Regions from separate parts of the Streptomyces sp. NBC_01017 genome, predicted to be linked through region 2. Evidence: riboswitches for the same ligand, from Rfam matches in the RefSeq annotation. Region 2 holds a riboswitch; each other region holds the start of a gene.
The links. A riboswitch is a leader RNA that binds a small molecule or an ion and turns the genes downstream of it on or off. The one in region 2 is predicted to bind thiamine pyrophosphate.

Region 1: another riboswitch for thiamine pyrophosphate. It lies ahead of OG331_RS16050 (thiamine ABC transporter substrate binding subunit); the one in region 2 lies ahead of thiC (phosphomethylpyrimidine synthase ThiC).
Region 3: another riboswitch for thiamine pyrophosphate. It lies ahead of thiO (glycine oxidase ThiO); the one in region 2 lies ahead of thiC (phosphomethylpyrimidine synthase ThiC).

Annotation. Positions count from the first base shown of each region.
Region 1 is NZ_CP108683.1:3,544,893-3,550,373, forward strand. It holds gene OG331_RS16045 (ABC transporter permease) at 1-1,087, opposite strand, end outside; gene OG331_RS16050 (thiamine ABC transporter substrate binding subunit) at 1,063-2,169, opposite strand; TPP riboswitch at 2,249-2,354, opposite strand; gene rlmN (23S rRNA (adenine(2503)-C(2))-methyltransferase RlmN) at 2,400-3,506, opposite strand; gene OG331_RS16060 (hypothetical protein) at 3,677-4,303, opposite strand; gene OG331_RS16065 (pentapeptide repeat-containing protein) at 4,776-5,481, shown strand, end outside.
Region 2 is NZ_CP108683.1:5,629,512-5,634,992, forward strand. It holds gene OG331_RS25815 (YibE/F family protein) at 47-1,627, opposite strand; TPP riboswitch at 1,933-2,122, shown strand; gene thiC (phosphomethylpyrimidine synthase ThiC) at 2,115-3,899, shown strand; gene OG331_RS25825 (hypothetical protein) at 4,074-4,943, opposite strand; gene OG331_RS25830 (metallophosphoesterase) at 5,136-5,481, opposite strand, start outside.
Region 3 is NZ_CP108683.1:7,765,605-7,771,085, forward strand. It holds gene pknB (Stk1 family PASTA domain-containing Ser/Thr kinase) at 1-806, opposite strand, end outside; gene OG331_RS35655 (thiazole synthase) at 938-1,732, opposite strand; gene thiS (sulfur carrier protein ThiS) at 1,736-1,948, opposite strand; gene thiO (glycine oxidase ThiO) at 1,945-3,111, opposite strand; TPP riboswitch at 3,109-3,220, opposite strand; gene OG331_RS35670 (hypothetical protein) at 3,273-3,647, shown strand; gene OG331_RS35675 (NAD(P)/FAD-dependent oxidoreductase) at 3,680-4,909, shown strand; gene OG331_RS35680 (Rv2175c family DNA-binding protein) at 4,986-5,351, shown strand.

The DNA.
Region 1 (5,481 bases), 2.1 Mb from region 2:
ACTGCAGGGAATTGCCGATCGCCTCGATGGGCGGGACGAGGAAGACCCCGCCGTCGGCACTGGTCAGCGCCCGGTAGTAGCCGAAGCCGGGCGCGTCCAGCGACCGCTGCACCAGCACGGCCGGCGGCAGCACCAGGAGCACGGCTACGACGACCAGGACACCGGCCAGCAGCGACCACTGCCCGGCGCCGCGTGGCCGCCGCGCTGTCACCGACGCGTCCACCAGGCGCAGGGCGCTCTCCCGTCGCCGTACCGTCCAGGCGTGCACGGCGAGGATCGCGCCCACGGCGAGGAACTGGACGATCGTCAGGACGGCGGCCGTGGACAGGTCGAAGATCTCCGACGTCTGCCGGTAGATCTCGACTTCGAGCGTCGAGAACGTCGGGCCGCCGAGGATCTGCACCACACCGAAGGAGGTGAAGGTGAACAGGAAGACCATCAGCGCGGCGGCGGCCACGGCGGGGCCCAGGGCCGGGAGGGTGACGGTCCGCCAGGCGGTGAGGCGTGACGCGCCCAGCATCCGCGCGGCCTCCTCCTGCCGCGGGTCGAGCTGCGACCAGAGCCCGCCGACCGTCCGTACGACGACGGCGTAGTTGAAGAAGACATGCGCGAGCAGGATGGCCCACACGGTGGTGTCGAGCCGTACGCCCCACAGCTCGTCGAGGAGTCCGCCGCGGCCGACGAGCGCGAGGAACGCCGTACCGACGACGACCGTCGGCAGCACGAACGGGACGGTCACCACGGCCCGCAGGATCTGTTTGCCGGGGAAGTCGAAGCGGGCGAAGACGTAGGCGCCCGGCAGCGCGATCAGCAGGGTCAGCGCGGTGGAGGCGAGCGCCTGCCAGGTGGTGAACCACAGGACGTGCCGGATGTCGGACTGTCCGAGCACGTCCAGGAGGCGCCCGAACTGCCAGACCCCGTCGACCTTCAGGCCGCGCGCGACAATCGCGGCGACGGGAAGGGCGAAGAAGACCGCGAAGAACGCGACGGGCACGGTGATGAGGCCGAGCCGCACCGCCGCGCTCCGCGTGCGTCCCTCACGGAAGGTGCCCTTGCGAGGGGCTACTTCAGTACGAGCGAGGTCCACGACTTGACCCAGTCGTCACGGTTGTCGGCGATCTTCGACGGGTCCAGGGTCTCGGGGTTCTTGGCCTGCGGGCCGTACTTCACGAACTCCGGCGGGACCTGGGCAGCCTCGCGCACCGGGTAGACGAACATGTTCAGCGGCATGTCGTCCTGGAACGTCCTGGTCAGCATGAAGTCCAGCAGCGCCTTGCCGCCCTCGGCGTTCTCGGCGTTGCTGAGCAGACCCGCGTACTCGACCTGCCGGAAGCAGGTGCCGGTCGCGACACCCGTCGGCGCGGTCGTCGGCTTCGGATCGGCGTAGATCACCTCTGCGGGCGGCGAGGAGGCGTACGACACGACGAGCGGCCGGTCGCCCTTGGCCTTCTTACCGCCGGCGGAGCCGGAGAACTCCTCGTTGTAGGCCTGCTCCCAGCCGTCGACGACCTTCACGCCGTTGGCCTTCAGCTTCTTCCAGTAGTCCTGCCAGCCGTCGTCGCCGTACTTGGCGGCGGTGCCGAGGAGGAAGCCGAGGCCGGGCGAGGAGGCGGAGGCGTTCTCGGTGACGAGGAGGTTCTTGTACTCGGGCTTGATCAGGTCGTCGAACGAGCTGGGCGGGGCCAGCTTGTGCTTGCTGAAGTACGCCTTGTCGTAGTTGACGCAGATGTCGCCGGTGTCGACGGAGGTGACTCGGTGCCGGTCCTGGTCGACCCGGTACTCGGGCAGGACCAGGTCGGAGCCCTTCGCCTCGTAGGACTGGAACAGCCCGTTGTCCAGTGCCCTCGAGAGCAGGGTGTTGTCGACACCGAAGAAGACGTCGCCCTGCGGGTTGTCCTTGGTGAGGATGGCCTTGTTGACGGCCTGCCCGGCGTCGCCGTCCTCCAGGACCCTGACCTTGTAGCCGGACTGCTTCTCGAAGGCGGCGAGGACGCTCTTCGAGACGGCCCACGAGTCATGGCTGACGAGCGTGACGGTCTTGGACCCGCCGCCGCCGTCGCCGCCGTCGGTGTCGGACGACCCGCACGCGGACAGCGCGGGCAGCGCGACGAGGCCCAGCCCGACGGCCAGGGCCACGGACTTCACCGTGGACTTCTTGGTGATGCTCACTAATTCCTCCTGGGGGTGACCAGGAAGAGACGCGGCCCTGCCCGGAACCCTTGGGAAGGCTCCGGGCAGGGCGCAACAGCTCGAGTGGTGACCGATCTCCCTACCCAGAATGACCTGGGCCAGGTTCGGAGGGTCTGCGGCCGATGCCGCACTCTCAGCGCTGTGGCGCTCCCCTGTCGGAATATGAAGATGTATTTACGCCATAGGAAAATGTACCTACGGCGATCAGACTACCGTTCGGTCGCGGCGAGCTGCCCGCACGCCCCGTCGATCTCCTGACCACGGGTGTCCCGAACCGTCACGGGCACACCATGCGCGGCGATGGCCTCGACGAACGCCTTCTCGTCCTCGGGACGCGACGCGGTCCACTTCGAGCCCGGAGTCGGGTTCAGCGGGATCAGGTTCACATGCACCGGCTTGCCCTTGAGCAGCCGCCCGAGCCGGTCACCACGCCAGGCCTGGTCGTTGATGTCGCGGATGAGCGCGTACTCGATGGACAGCCGACGGCCCGACTTGGCGGAGTACGCGAAGCCGGCGTCGAGCACCTCGCGCACCTTCCACCGCGTGTTCACGGGTACGAGGGTGTCGCGCAGCTCGTCGTCGGGCGCGTGCAGCGAGATCGCGAGCCGGCACTTGAAGCCCTCGTCGGCGAACCGGTGGATGGCCGGGACGAGACCGACGGTCGAGACGGTGATCCCGCGCTGGGACAGCCCGAGCCCGTCCGGTTCCGGATCGGTCAGCCGCCGAATGGAGCCCACGACCCGGTTGTAGTTGGCGAGCGGCTCACCCATCCCCATGAAGACGATGTTGGAAAGCCGGGCAGGCCCACCGGGCACGTCCCCGTCCCGGAGCGCACGCATCCCGTCCACGATCTGATGCACGATCTCGGCGGTCGACAGATTCCGGTCCAGCCCCGCCTGCCCCGTGGCACAGAACGGGCAGTTCATCCCGCACCCCGCCTGGGAGCTGATGCACATGGTCACCCGGTCCGGATACCGCATCAGCACCGACTCGACGAGCGTCCCGTCGAACAGCCGCCACAGCGTCTTGCGCGTGGTGCCCTGGTCGGTCGACAGATGCCGCACCACCGTCATCAGCTCCGGGAACAGCTCCTCCCGCAGCTTGGCCCGCGCCCCGGCCGGGATGTCGGTCCACTGCTCCGGTTCGTGCGCGTACCGCGCGAAGTAGTGCTGCGAGAGCTGCTTGGCACGAAACGGCTTCTCGCCGATCGCAGCGACGACGTCCTTGCGCTCGGCAGGAGTGAGGTCGGCAAGGTGCCGCGGCGGCTTCTTGGCTCCGCGGGGGGCGACGAAAGTGAGTTCTCCGGGTGCAGGCATAACCGTTCCAGTGTGGCAGATCAACTCTGGGGGCCCAGGCCAGAGCGGGGTGGGGGTGGTCACCCGTGGGTGCCGACTGTCGGCGTTGGTCGGCTTCGCACGGCCCAGGGACGGCCCAGGACTCGCTCAGCCTTCGCCGGATGTGTCCAGGTGGCGGCGCCCCCGGACCGTCATTCCATCTGCACTGGGGCGACCGGGAGCTGTTCCCTGTACGGCCATGTAAAGGTGCGGTCGGGTTCGAGATGGGCGTCGCCCCAGTGAATGGCATGGATGCCGTTCTCGGCGTCAGCCGTGAAGAACACACAGACCAACCTGGTGGAAGCCCCCAGCTCCTCGAACGCTTCGTGCAGCCCCAGGTACTCCTCGGTCGCCAAGTCCTCATCGACGTCGAACAGGCCTTCTGGAGGCTGCGGCCCGTGCGCCCGGAACAGCCGGTGCCGAGTGGGCGACGCATTGGCGGGCAATCGGGCTCGGTCCAGGGGCCTCGGCCTGTCCGCGTAGCGGAAGGGGAAGAGTGCGTGATCGTTGATCACCGCGTACTCGTATCCGCGCGCGTCTCGCACGGCCTCCCCCAGCTGGCGCGCGGTCTCTGCCAGGTTCTCGCGCACCAACCCCGCAAGGGCGACACCGTAGGGACTCCGCTTCTTCAGCCCTACAGCAAGGTGTGCGGCATGAGCCTTCCCATGGGCCTTGGATAGCTGCACCGGGACCTCAGCAGCAAGCGCGCCGGCATGCCGCCCAAACCGCTCGACGGCCCAGGCCGACGGCCCTACCGGATAGCCACCCAACACTGACATGCAATGCTCCCCTCCCCCAGTCACCGCCTACCAACTGTGTGACACGTGCATGAAGCATCAACAAGAGAGCGGATCCGGTCACGCGGCGCGAAGGGGCCTGCTGGGGTGTACCGGCAGGCTTGTAGTGAGGGCTTAGAAGGCGCTTGGCTGGACGAGTCTTACACCCCTGCTGACCTGCTTCTCTTGTGGCGTTGGGCGTCTCGTCAATCAGCCTTCAACACGCATTCGACTTCGACAGGTGCGGAGCTACGGCTAGGGAGTTTCGTTTGATCAACAGGCAGACCTGGGTTTCCGTCTCCTCGGAGTAGTAAGTGTTGCTGCCGCTCGGTAGGCGGGATGCGATGGGCGGGTGGCTAGCAAACTGAGCGTCGACGAGCTTCGTCGTAGCGCTCGTCGGCGCCGTCGCGTTAGCCGGCGTCGACACCATGGCCGTTCGGCGGGGCCCGCGTACGAGGGCCGGGACCGGATGCAGATGGTCTCTCTGATCGCGGTCAGCCTGCCTGGGCTCGCCGCTCTGGGCGCGCTGCTGTTCACCTGGATGCAGGTCGGACAGGCCAGCAAGGAACTGCGGATCTCCGAGCATGGACAGATCACCAGCCGGTTCAATGCCGCGATCGGCAATCTGGGATCGCAGTCCCTAGACGTCCGGCTGGGCGGCATCTACGCCCTGCAACGCATCATGCAGGACTCCGTCCGTGACCACCCCACGGTCGTCTCCGTGCTGGCCGCCTTTGCACAGCGGCATGCCGGATCGAGTACCGAAAGCCTCAGGGAACCACTGGCTGCCAGCCGCGACGATCACAGACCTAAGGCTGATGTCCAGGCGGCGATCGCCACGCTGGCCAGACGCCGCCCAGAACGGGACAGCGAGACGATCATCGACCTGACTTATACCGACCTCCGCGGCCTCCGTTTCACCGGCAAGGCCTCCATCAACCTCCCGGAGGCTGACCTGTCCGACGCCGACCTCCGCTGGGCCACTCTGAGCGGCGCAAACCTCCGCAAAGCGTCCTTGAGCTACGCGAACCTAGAGAGTGCTTATCTTGATGAGGCCTATCTCAGGGCGGCCGATCTGACGGCGGCGAGCCTCGTCGGCACGGTGTTCACAGGCGCGAACCTTCGTGAAACAGACATGACCTGTGGGGGAGGCATTCTTACGGAGACCGGTCAGGAGATCG
Region 2 (5,481 bases):
GTTCGGCGGACGCCCCCGCTTCCCCGACGTCCCCGCTTCCCCGCCCTCACCGCTTCCGCCGACGTCCCCGCCCGCCGCGCCCCGAAGCCGGCTGTGGGCCCGTCGAGATCGGCGCCCCGCCTGCCGGGACCGGCTGGGCACCCGCCGGCACCGCCCCCTTCTCCGGCCGGTCGGCCGAGACCACCAGGGCCGCGAGGGCCGTGGTGACGGGCACCGAGGCGACCAGGCCGATGGAGCCCACCAGGGTGCGCACGATCTCCTCCGCCACCAACTCACTGTTGGCCACCGTCCCCACGCCGCTCTGCGCGATCGAGAAGAGCAGCAGCAACGGCAGCGCGGCACCCGCGTAAGCGAGGACGAGGGTGTTGACGACGGACGCGATGTGGTCGCGGCCGATGCGGATGCCCGCCTGGTACAGCCCGCGCCAGCCCATCGCCGGGTTGGCCTCGTGCAGCTCCCAGACCGCGGATGTCTGGGTGACCGTCACGTCGTCGAGGACACCGAGCGAACCGATGATGATGCCGGCGAGCAGCAGACCGCTCATGTCGATCGACGGATACAGCCCGTGGATGAGGCCCGTGTTGTCGTCGGTGTTGCCGGTGAGCGCGGCCCAGTCGATGAACACCGACCCGAGGATGCCGATCAGCAGCAGCGAGATCAGCGTGCCGAGCACCGCCACCGATGTACGGGCCGACAGGCCGTGACACAGGTAGAGGGCGATCAGCATGATGGCGCTCGACCCGACCACGGCGACGACCAGCGGGTTCGAGCCCTGGAGGATCGCGGGCAGGATGAAGAAGTTGAGCACCGCGAAGCTTATGGCCAGCGAGATCAGTGCCATGAGACCCCGCAACCGCCCGACGACCACGACGGCGACTGCGAAGATGCCGGCGAGCACGGTCAACGGGACACGCCGGTTCACGTCGGTGACCGAGTACTGCAGGTCCTTGGGCGCGGAGGGCTCGTAGGCGACCACGACCTCCTGGCCCTCCTGCAACTGTCGTGACTGGTCGGGCTGCACGATCTCCGTGAACGTACGGCCCTTGTCCTTGCCACCGTCGACGCGGATCGTCGCCTTCTTGCAGGTGCCGCTTTCCTGCTGCACGGCGGAGGACCCCTCGGCGGTGGAGGTGTCGCCGGTCGGGGGCACCCCCGAGGCCCCCACCTCCTGGCAGCTCACCTCGACCACCTTGGTGACCGTGGCCTGCTGTGTCTGCCGGTCGAAGCCGACCCCGGTGCGCTCGTGCGGCGGGGCACCGCCCGGCCACAGCACCGCGAGGCCCACCACCACCGCTGCGGCGAACGGGATCACGACTGCCGCGATGACCTTGCGCAGATGCCGGGAGACGGGAGCCGCCGGACCGTGGGCGTGACTGTGGGAGTGCCCGTGCCCGTGCTCGCCACCGTCACCACCGCCACGCCGGCCCCCGGATCCAGGACCGTGCCCATGACCGCCGCCGGATCCGGGACCATGCCCATGACTGCCCCCGGAATCGTGACCGTGGCCGTCACCCGGGCCGGGAACCGGCGCCTGTGAACCGCCGGATTCGGGACCGCGCTCGTGAAAACCGCCGGGACCGGGCCCGCGCCCCTGCCCGCCGCCGACCCCGCTCCCGCGATCCTGCATCCCCCCGGATCTGGGACCGTGCTCGTGCCAGCCCCCGTTCCCAGTCTCCTGATCGTCCTGTCCGCCTCCGGGACCACGGCCGTAAGGACCGCCGTAACTCCCCCCGGGAACCTCCGAACCCAGGCCGCCTGTACGGCCGTTACCCCGCGCGGGGCCGAGTCCGGGGCCGTTTCCGGAGCCGGAGCCGCGGGGCGGATCGGGCGGTGGGTACGGAGGCTCATGCGTCGTGGTCACCGCCCGATCATCGCAAGAACGATTGGGGCCCCCTGTTCACCGCGCCCGAATTGACGCTAGCGTGGTGCCACCTTTGTACACGCGGGAGCTCGGAGCACCGGGCTGAGAGGGCGCTGACCTCCGTCCCAGCGATGTTTCACATGAAACATCACTCATCGCGAGTGATGTTTCACACGAAACGTCGGCAGACGGATACGGCTGCGTCGACCGCCGAACCTGTTACCGGGTAATGCCGGCGTAGGGAGTAGGTCTCATGACCATCAAGGACGCGCGCACGCCTGCCTCCGTTCAGGACGAGAAGTCCGAGGAGGCCGGGAAGTCCATCGGCTGGCACAAGGCGTATGTCGAGGGTTCACGCCCCGATCTGCGGGTGCCGGTCCGCCAGGTGCACCTCACCAACGGGCAGTCGGTCACGTTGTACGACACCTCGGGCCCGTACACCGATCCGCTCGCCGACACCGACGTCCGCAGGGGGCTGCCCCCGCTGCGGGAGAACTGGATCATCGCCCGCGGTGACACCGCCGAGTACGCGGGCCGTCCCGTCCGTCCCGAGGACGACGGCGTCAAGCACACCTCGCCGCGCGGCGGTCTGCGCAACCTCGACGCGGTCTTCCCCGGTCGGCCGCGTCAGCCGCGTCGCAGCCGTGACGGCGAGGCGGTCACGCAGCTCGCGTACGCACGCCGTGGCGAGGTCACGCCCGAGATGGAGTTCGTGGCTCTCCGGGAGAACGTTTCTCCCGAAGTGGTCCGCGAGGAGATCGCCGCTGGCCGGGCAGTGCTGCCGGCCAACGTGAACCACCCGGAGATCGAGCCGATGATCATCGGCAAGCGGTTCCTGGTGAAGGTCAACGCCAACATCGGCAACTCCGCGGTCACCTCCTCCATCGAGGAGGAGGTCGAGAAGATGACCTGGGCGACCCGCTGGGGTGCCGACACGGTCATGGACCTGTCGACCGGTCGCAACATCCACACCACCCGTGAGTGGGTGCTGCGCAACTCCCCCGTCCCCATCGGCACGGTGCCGCTCTACCAGGCGCTGGAGAAGGTCGACGGCCGGGCAGAGGAGCTGACCTGGGAGATCTACAAGGACACGGTCATCGAACAGGCCGAGCAGGGCGTGGACTACATGACGGTCCACGCGGGCGTGCGGCTGCCGTTCGTACCGCTGACGGCCAACCGCAAGACCGGCATCGTCTCGCGCGGCGGCTCGATCATGGCGGCGTGGTGCCTGGCGCACCACAAGGAGAGCTTCCTGTACGAGAACTTCGAGGAGCTCTGCGAGATCCTCGCCGCGTACGACGTCACGTACTCGCTGGGCGACGGCCTGCGACCCGGCTCGATCGCGGACGCCAACGACGAGGCGCAGTTCGCGGAGTTGAGGACGCTCGGGGAACTCAACACGATCGCCAAGCGTTTCAACGTACAGACCATGATCGAGGGCCCGGGACACGTCCCGATGCACAAGATCAAGGAGAACATCGACCTTCAGCAGGAGATCTGCGATGAAGCTCCGTTCTATACGCTCGGCCCGCTGACCACCGACGTCGCGCCGGCGTACGACCACATCACCTCCGGCATCGGCGCTGCGATGATCGCCTGGTGGGGCACGGCGATGCTCTGCTACGTCACGCCCAAGGAGCACCTGGGCCTGCCCAACCGTGACGACGTCAAGACCGGGGTCATCACCTACAAGATCGCCGCCCATGCGGCCGACCTCGCCAAGGGGCACCCCGGGGCACAGGAGTGGGACGACGCGCTGTCCGACGCCCGCTTCGAGTTCCGGTGGGAGGACCAGTTCAACCTGGCCCTCGACCCGGACACGGCACGGGAGTTCCACGACGAGACCCTTCCGGCCGAGCCCGCCAAGACGGCTCACTTCTGCTCCATGTGCGGGCCGAAGTTCTGCTCGATGAAGATCTCCCAGGACATCCGCCGCGCACATGGCGGGTCCAAGGCGGAGATCGAAGAGGGCATGGCGCAGAAGTCGAAGGAGTTCGCCGCGGCGGGTAACCGGGTGTACCTGCCGCTCGCGGACTGACGTCGACGTCCTGACCCGGGGCGCCATGCCCCGGTGTCCGGCGTGCTGCCGTCGTGTACGGCGTTGCTGTCCGGCTGTTCGGCTTGCGCCTCCCCGAGGAGGTCTCCCCGGGGTGCCGTCGTGAAGGAGGGACCCACGGCGGGGCTCTCCTGCGGCGGGGCGCAAGCCGAGGTGCTAGTCCGGCTGGTGTTCCGGGCCTCCGAAGTCCGGGCTCGTGTAGTCCGGGCTGCTGAAGCTCGGCCGCGAGCCCCGGGAGGCGCCGTCGTCCGGGCTGCTGAAACCCGGGCGGCCGTAGCCGAGATTCGGGATGCGGCCGGCCGGTGTCGACGGTGGCGTGCGGTGCAGCGCCGACGCCGTGCCGGGGTCGGCGAGTGCCTCCCGCAGGAAAGGCAGGACGCCGCGCTCCAGCAGGGCCTCGCGCCAGGCTTCCCTGGCCCGGGTGACGTCCCCGCTCAGCTCGCCGTACGGCCCGCCGTCCAACGCCGGCCGGTTCTGCAGGGCGGTGAGCAGGAGTCCGACGGCGGCGACCAGGATGGCGGCCGCTGCCACGGCGCCGAACACCCACCCGGTGGTGAGCATCGTCTGGGCGAACGCCGGCTCGGGGTCGAACATCTTCAGGATGTAGCCGACGAGCAGGAAGATCGCCGCGGCGGTGCCGGCGAGGACGGGTGCCAGGACCGCGAGCACGGCTATGACGCCCGGGCCCGCTGTCTCGGCGACTTCTCCCATGGCCGTGGCGAGCCCCATCGCGCCCGAGCCCGACTCGGAGGAGCCGGACTCGCGGTTGGAGGACGGGGTGGACGGCGCCGGCTGGCGCAGTTCCTCGCGGACCTTCACGTAGTGCTGGTACTCGGTCGCCGCGGCCGCCGTGATCAGAGCGGTGGCGTTGAGCGCCATGGTGCGCAGCTGTTCGGGGTTGAGCCGCTGACCGACAGCGGCCAGTTCCGGGCGGTGTGGGGCGGAGCGCAGCGCCTCATCGAGGATCCGCTCGTATTCCTGGCGGTCCTCGCTCAGCAGGTGCTGCGGAACGCTGTTCATGTGCATCCCCCGATGCTCCGTAGGGCTTGGGGCTCGCATGCCAACGAGCCGTCGGGCAGAAACGGAGGGGAGCCTGCTACGGATAAGCCGATGGTAGAGCGGTCACGGCACACGGTGACAGGGGGTTTGCCAAAATTGGGCCCTGGCCTGCGCCCTCTTCTGTCACCCCGCCTTGGGCGACGCCTGCCCCGTGAACGGTCAGATATCCAGGGGAAGTTGCTGGACCAGCAGCTTTCCGGCCATGGTCACGCCGCCGTCCATGGCGATGGCGAGACCCTCGGCGTAGAGGTGCGGACCCTCGACCAGGGGCCCGGAGTTGTCCTCGCCGTCCTCTGAGCCGACCTCGCCGGTCAGGTAAGGAATGGGGCTGTGGCCGTGAACGACGCGGGTGCCGCCGTACGTATCGAGCAGGGAACGCACATGGTCGGCGCCGCCCTCGTCGCGGAAGGAGAAGCGCTTGGTGAACTTGCGGAAGAGATCCCAGACTTCGTCGGCGTCATTGCGCGTGAGCGTCTCGCGGACCGTGTCGTTGACCGCCTCGATC
Region 3 (5,481 bases), 2.1 Mb from region 2:
GCCACCGCGTCGTACGGACGGATGTCCGGGGTGCGTGCGGTGGCCGACGCGACCAGCTCGTCGAGCTCGTACGCCAGCCCCGGCACGATCGCCGAGGGCGGCGGGACGTCCTCGTGCAGGTGCTTGTAGAGCACCACGGCGGGGGAGTCCCCGTCGTGCGGCTTGTCGCCGGTGAGCATCTCGTAGAGCACGACACCGCACGCGTACACGTCGACGCGGGCGTCGGCGGCGCCGGGCTGCTCTATCTGCTCGGGCGCGAGATAGGAGACGGTGCCCAGCACGGCACCGGTGGTGCTGGTCACGGTGTCCACGGACCGCACGAGCCCGAAGTCGGCGACCTTGACCCGGCCGTCGTCCCCTATGAGGACGTTCTCCGGCTTCATGTCCCGGTGCACGAACCCGGCGCGGTGCGCGGCGCCGAGCGCGGCCAGCACCGGCTCAAGGATGTCGAGGGCGGCGCGGGGCTGCAGCGCCCCGCGCTCGCGCAGCACGTCGCGCAGGGTGCAGCCCGCGACGTACTCCATGGCGAGATAGACGTACGACCCGTCGGTGCCCTGGTCGAAGACCTGCACCACGTTCGGGTGGGCCAACCGGGCGACGGACTTCGCCTCCCGGATGAACCGGTCGACGAACACCCCGTCGACCGCCAGCGCGGGATGCATCACCTTGAGCGCGAGCACACGGTCGAGGCGGGTGTCCACGGCCCGGTAGACCGTGGCCATCCCGCCGACCGCGATCCTCGCGTCCACGCGATACCGGCCGTCGAGCACCTGCCCGACCAGAGGGTCTTGAAGGGTCGTATCCACGCAGGTGAGTGTACGAGCCGACACCGACACGCCTCTCGGTTCGGCCGGGATCGGGGCGGGACTGAAGCTGACCTGTGACGGACGCCTCACTGGCCGAAGACTTTCCATCGAACGTGCGTTCAGAACGGCTTTCAGAACGCGGGCCGCTCCGGGTCCAGCCGCGCCAGGCCCTCGACCGGCGACGACGCCTCCGCGAAGTGCCGCATCGGAATCCTCCCCGCCCGGTGGGCCAGCCGCCCCGCCTCCACCGCATGCCGCATCGCGTCGGCCATCAGCACCGGCTCCTGGGCCCGCGTCACCGCTGAGGCGAGCATCACACCCGCGCACCCCAGCTCCATCGCGAGCGCCGCGTCCGACGCCGTACCGGCTCCCGCGTCCAGAATCACCGGCACGCGCGCGTGCTCCGTGATCAGCTGGAAGTTGTGCGGATTGCGGATACCGAGCCCCGAGCCGATCGGCGACCCCAACGGCATGATCGCCGCGCAGCCGACGTCTTCCAGCTTCCGCGCCAGCACGGGATCGTCATTGGTGTACGGCAGCACGGTGAACCCGTCGTCCACCAGCGTCTCGGCAGCGTCAAGGAGCTCGATCGGGTCCGGCAGCAGCGTCCGCTCGTCGGCGATGACCTCCAGCTTGATCAGATCCGTGCGGAGTGCCTCGCGCGCGAGGCGGGCCGTCAGCACGGCCTCTCCCGCCGTGAAGCACCCCGCCGTGTTCGGCAGCACCCGGATCCCGAGCTTCTCCAGCACCGAGAGCACCGAGCCGTGCACCGACGCGTTCACCCGCCGCATCGCGACCGTCGTCAGCTCCGTCCCGGACGCCACCAGCGCCCGCTCCAGCACGTCCAGGCTGGGCGCCCCGCCCGTGCCCATGATCAGACGGGACGTGAAGGACGTACCCCCGATGACAAAGGGATCGTCGGCCATGGTTCAGCCTCCTTGGACGGCGGTCAGGACCTCGACGCGGTCCCCCTCGGAGAGGGACGTCGACGGCCACTGCGTACGCGGGACGACGGTTTCGTTGAGGGCGGCGGCCACTCCGGAGGGCGCCGCGGTGAGGGACTTCACGAGCGCGTCGAGAGCCGTGCCCGGCTCGATCTGCCGACGCTCGCCGTTGACCGAGATGGTGACCGGGACGCTCATACGGGCTGCTCCGTGAGTGCGGCGGCGCTGAAGCGCCTGGGGGTGAAGGCGCGGGCCTCGTCCGGGAGCTCACCGGTGGCCAGGACGTGCGCCATGACGTCGCCGGTGGCCGGCGTGAGCAGCACGCCGTTGCGGTAGTGCCCGGTGGCCAGCGACAGCCCGTCCAGCTCGGTCGGGCCGAGCAGCGGCGCGTTGTCGGGGGAGCCCGGGCGCAGGCCGGCCCGCGTCTCGGTGAGCGGCAGTTCGGTGATGCCCGGCACCAGCTCGTGCGCGTCGCGCAGCAGCTCGTACACGCCGCCCGCGGTCACCGTGGTGTCCCAGCCCAGCTCCTCGCTCGTCGCCCCCACGACCAGCTCGCCGCTCTCACGCGGCACCAGATACACCTGGCTGCCCCGCACCACGGCCCGCACGGTCCGGCTCAGGAACGGCGCGTACCGCTGCGGCACGGTCAGCCGCAGCACCTGTCCCTTCACGGGGCGCACGGGCGGCAGTACGTCGTCCGGGACCCCGGGCAGACGTCCGCTGAGGCTCCCGGCCGCGAGGACGACCTGGCCCGCGCGCAGCTCGGTGCCGTCCGCCGTGGTGACTCCGGCGGCGCGGTCCCGGACGACGTCGAAGCGCTCGGCCCAGGCCCGGTGGAAGACCACTCCGGCCCGCTCGCACGCGGCCACCAGTGCCCCGGACAGCCGCCGCGGGTCGATCTGGTGGTCGCCGTCCACCCGCAGCCCGCCGCGCACGCCCGGCGCGAGCATCGGCTCCAGGCGCCTGCACTCCCGCCCGGACAGCCACTCGGAGTCCAGGCCGGACTGGCGTTGCAGGGCGTGCAGGTCGCGCAGATGGGCGCGGTCGTCCGCGTCCAGCGCGACGGCGAGCGTGCCGCACCGGCGGTAGCCGAGGTCATGGCCGGTCAGGTCGGTCAGCTCGGCCGTGAAGTCCGGGTAGCGGCGGGCCGAGGCGAGGTTCAGGCCGAGCAGGGTCTGCTCGCCGTAGTGCAGTTCCGTGACGGCGGCCAGCATCCCGGCCGCCACCTGGGCGGCTCCGCCACCCGGCTCGGGGTCCACGACAGCCGTCGTGAACCCGCGCTGCGCGGCCCGCCACGCCGTGACCAGGCCGATGATGCCGCCCCCGATGACGAGGACGTCTGAGGTTCGCGTACGCGACATGGGCGTCCAGCCCCTCCCTTCGCCGGCATGACCCGGATCAGGTTCGTACGGTCGGAGGCCGCCAGCCTCCCTCTCAGCCCGGTGCGTCCGGGCTCCCGCGAGTGCTCTACGTTGGCCACCCTAGCCCGCCGCCCGAAGTCTCAGTAAGGGAGCCCGCGTCCATGCCCCGCTCGCTCGACGGTCTCGTCCTCGCCCCGGTCGCGGACCAGGCCCCAGGTCAGGTGGGTACCCGCACCCGGTTCACGTACCACGAGAAGGACGGCGAGATCTGGGCCGAGTACACGGGCGGCGACGTCGTACGCGGCCATCTCGTGGGCACCAGGGAAGGCGACCGGCTGGACTTCCGGTACGTGCAGCTCAAGCGGGACGGCACGACGTCGTCGGGGCACTGTGCGTCGACGGTGGTCGAGCTCCCCGACGGGCGGGTGCGGCTGGAGGAGACCTGGGAATGGGAGTCGCAGACGGGCAGCGGGACCAGCGTGGTGGAGCAGCTTCCGGTCGAGGTTGTGCAGCAGGTCACTGAGCACGCCCCCTGACTGACAAATAGTCAGTTGTCTATGGTGATCAGGTGAGCGAGCAGACGCAGCAATGGGGCACGTCAGCGGCACGCCGCGTGGTCGTGGCCGGCGCGGGCATGGCCGGCGTACAGACGGCGGTCGCCCTGCGGGAACAGGGCTACACCGGCACCGTCACACTGATCGGCGCCGAGCCCCACCAGCCGTACGACAGGCCGCCCCTGTCCAAGGCCGTGCTGCTCGGCAAGGCCGAGGGCTCCGCCTTCGACGTCGACTTCGAGGCGCTCGGCGTCGAACTCCAGCTGGGGCGAGAGGTGCTGGGCGTGCGCCCCGCCGAGCACCAGCTGGACACCGAGGCCGGGCCCGTCCCGTACGACGTCCTCGTCCTCGCCACCGGCGCCGAACCGATCCGGCTGCCGGGCGCGGAGGGCGTGCCCGGCGTGCATCTGCTGCGCACCCTGGACGACGCCGAGCGGCTGCGGCCGGTGCTGGCCCGGCAGCACGACATCGTGGTCGTCGGCGCGGGCTGGATCGGCGCGGAGTTCGCCACGGCCGCGCGCGAGGCGGGCTGCGCGGTGACGGTCGTGGAGGCGGCCGAGCGGCCGCTCGCGGGTGCGCTGCCCGCGGAGGTGGCCGCGCCGATGACCGCCTGGTACGAGGACAGCGGGACGGTGCTGCGTACGCACGCGCGCGTGGAGCGCGTCGAGCCCGGCGAGGTGGTCCTCGACGACGGCTCGCGGGTGCCCGCCGGTGCGGTCGTGGTCGGCATCGGGGCGCGGCCCGCCACGGCCTGGCTGGCGGGCTCGGGCATCGAGCTCGGCGTACAGGGCGACGTCGTGGCCGACGAGCGCCTGCGCACGTCCGTGCCGGACGTCTACGCGGTCGGCGACTGTGCCTCCTTCCCGTCGGGGCGGTACGGCGCGCGCCTCCTGGTCCACCACTGGGACAACGCCCTCCAGGGCCCGCGCACGGTCGCCGCGAACATCCTCGGCGAGAGCTCCGCGATCTACGACCCCGTGCCGTACTTCTGGTCCGAGCAGTTCGGCCGCTTCGTCCAGTACGCCGGCCATCACGCCGCCGCCGACACGCTTCTGTGGCGCGGCGACCCGTCGGGCCCCGCCTGGACCGTCTGCTGGCTGCGGGGTGCCCGGCTCGTCGCCCTGCTGGCGGTGGGCCGGCCGAGGGATCTGGCGCAGGGCCGACGGCTGATCGAGGCGGGCACGCCGGTGAACGCGGAGCTGCTGAAGGATCCGGGACGGCCGATGAAAGGGGCGGTGGCGTAGCACGTCACCCCAACAGGTCCTCCCGGGCGGACCGGCCTGGCTTCCGACTGTCAGTGGCAGATGGCAGGCTTGTTCCGTGACCGAGATTGACGCAAAAACCGATGCTCTCGTCCCCGCCTGGCTCACCCTCCCCGACATCGCCGAAATGTTCGGCATCGAGGTGACCCGCGTCCGGCAGCTGGTCAAGGACGGCCAGCTCATCGCCGTACGCCGTGGTGAGAACCGCGCACTGCACGTCCCCGCCGCCTTCATCGACGGGGACAAGGTCGTCAAGGGCCTGTCCGGGACCCTGACGCTCCTGCGGGACGACGGCTTCACGGACGAAGAGATGCTGGAGTGGCTCTTCACCCCCGACGACAGCCTGCCCGGCACCCCCGCGCAAGCACTCAGTGAGAATCGCGGCACGGAGGTGAAGCGCCGCGCCCAGGCGCTTGCCGTCTGAGTCCGAACCCACCGATCCGAACACCGTCCGGCGCACGGGCCGGGGCAGCCCCAAGGCCACGGCCGCGGGTAGTTGCGGCCCGGAGCCGGCGGCGGGACGCGCGTGGCGCACGGTGGGGAGTGACCGCACG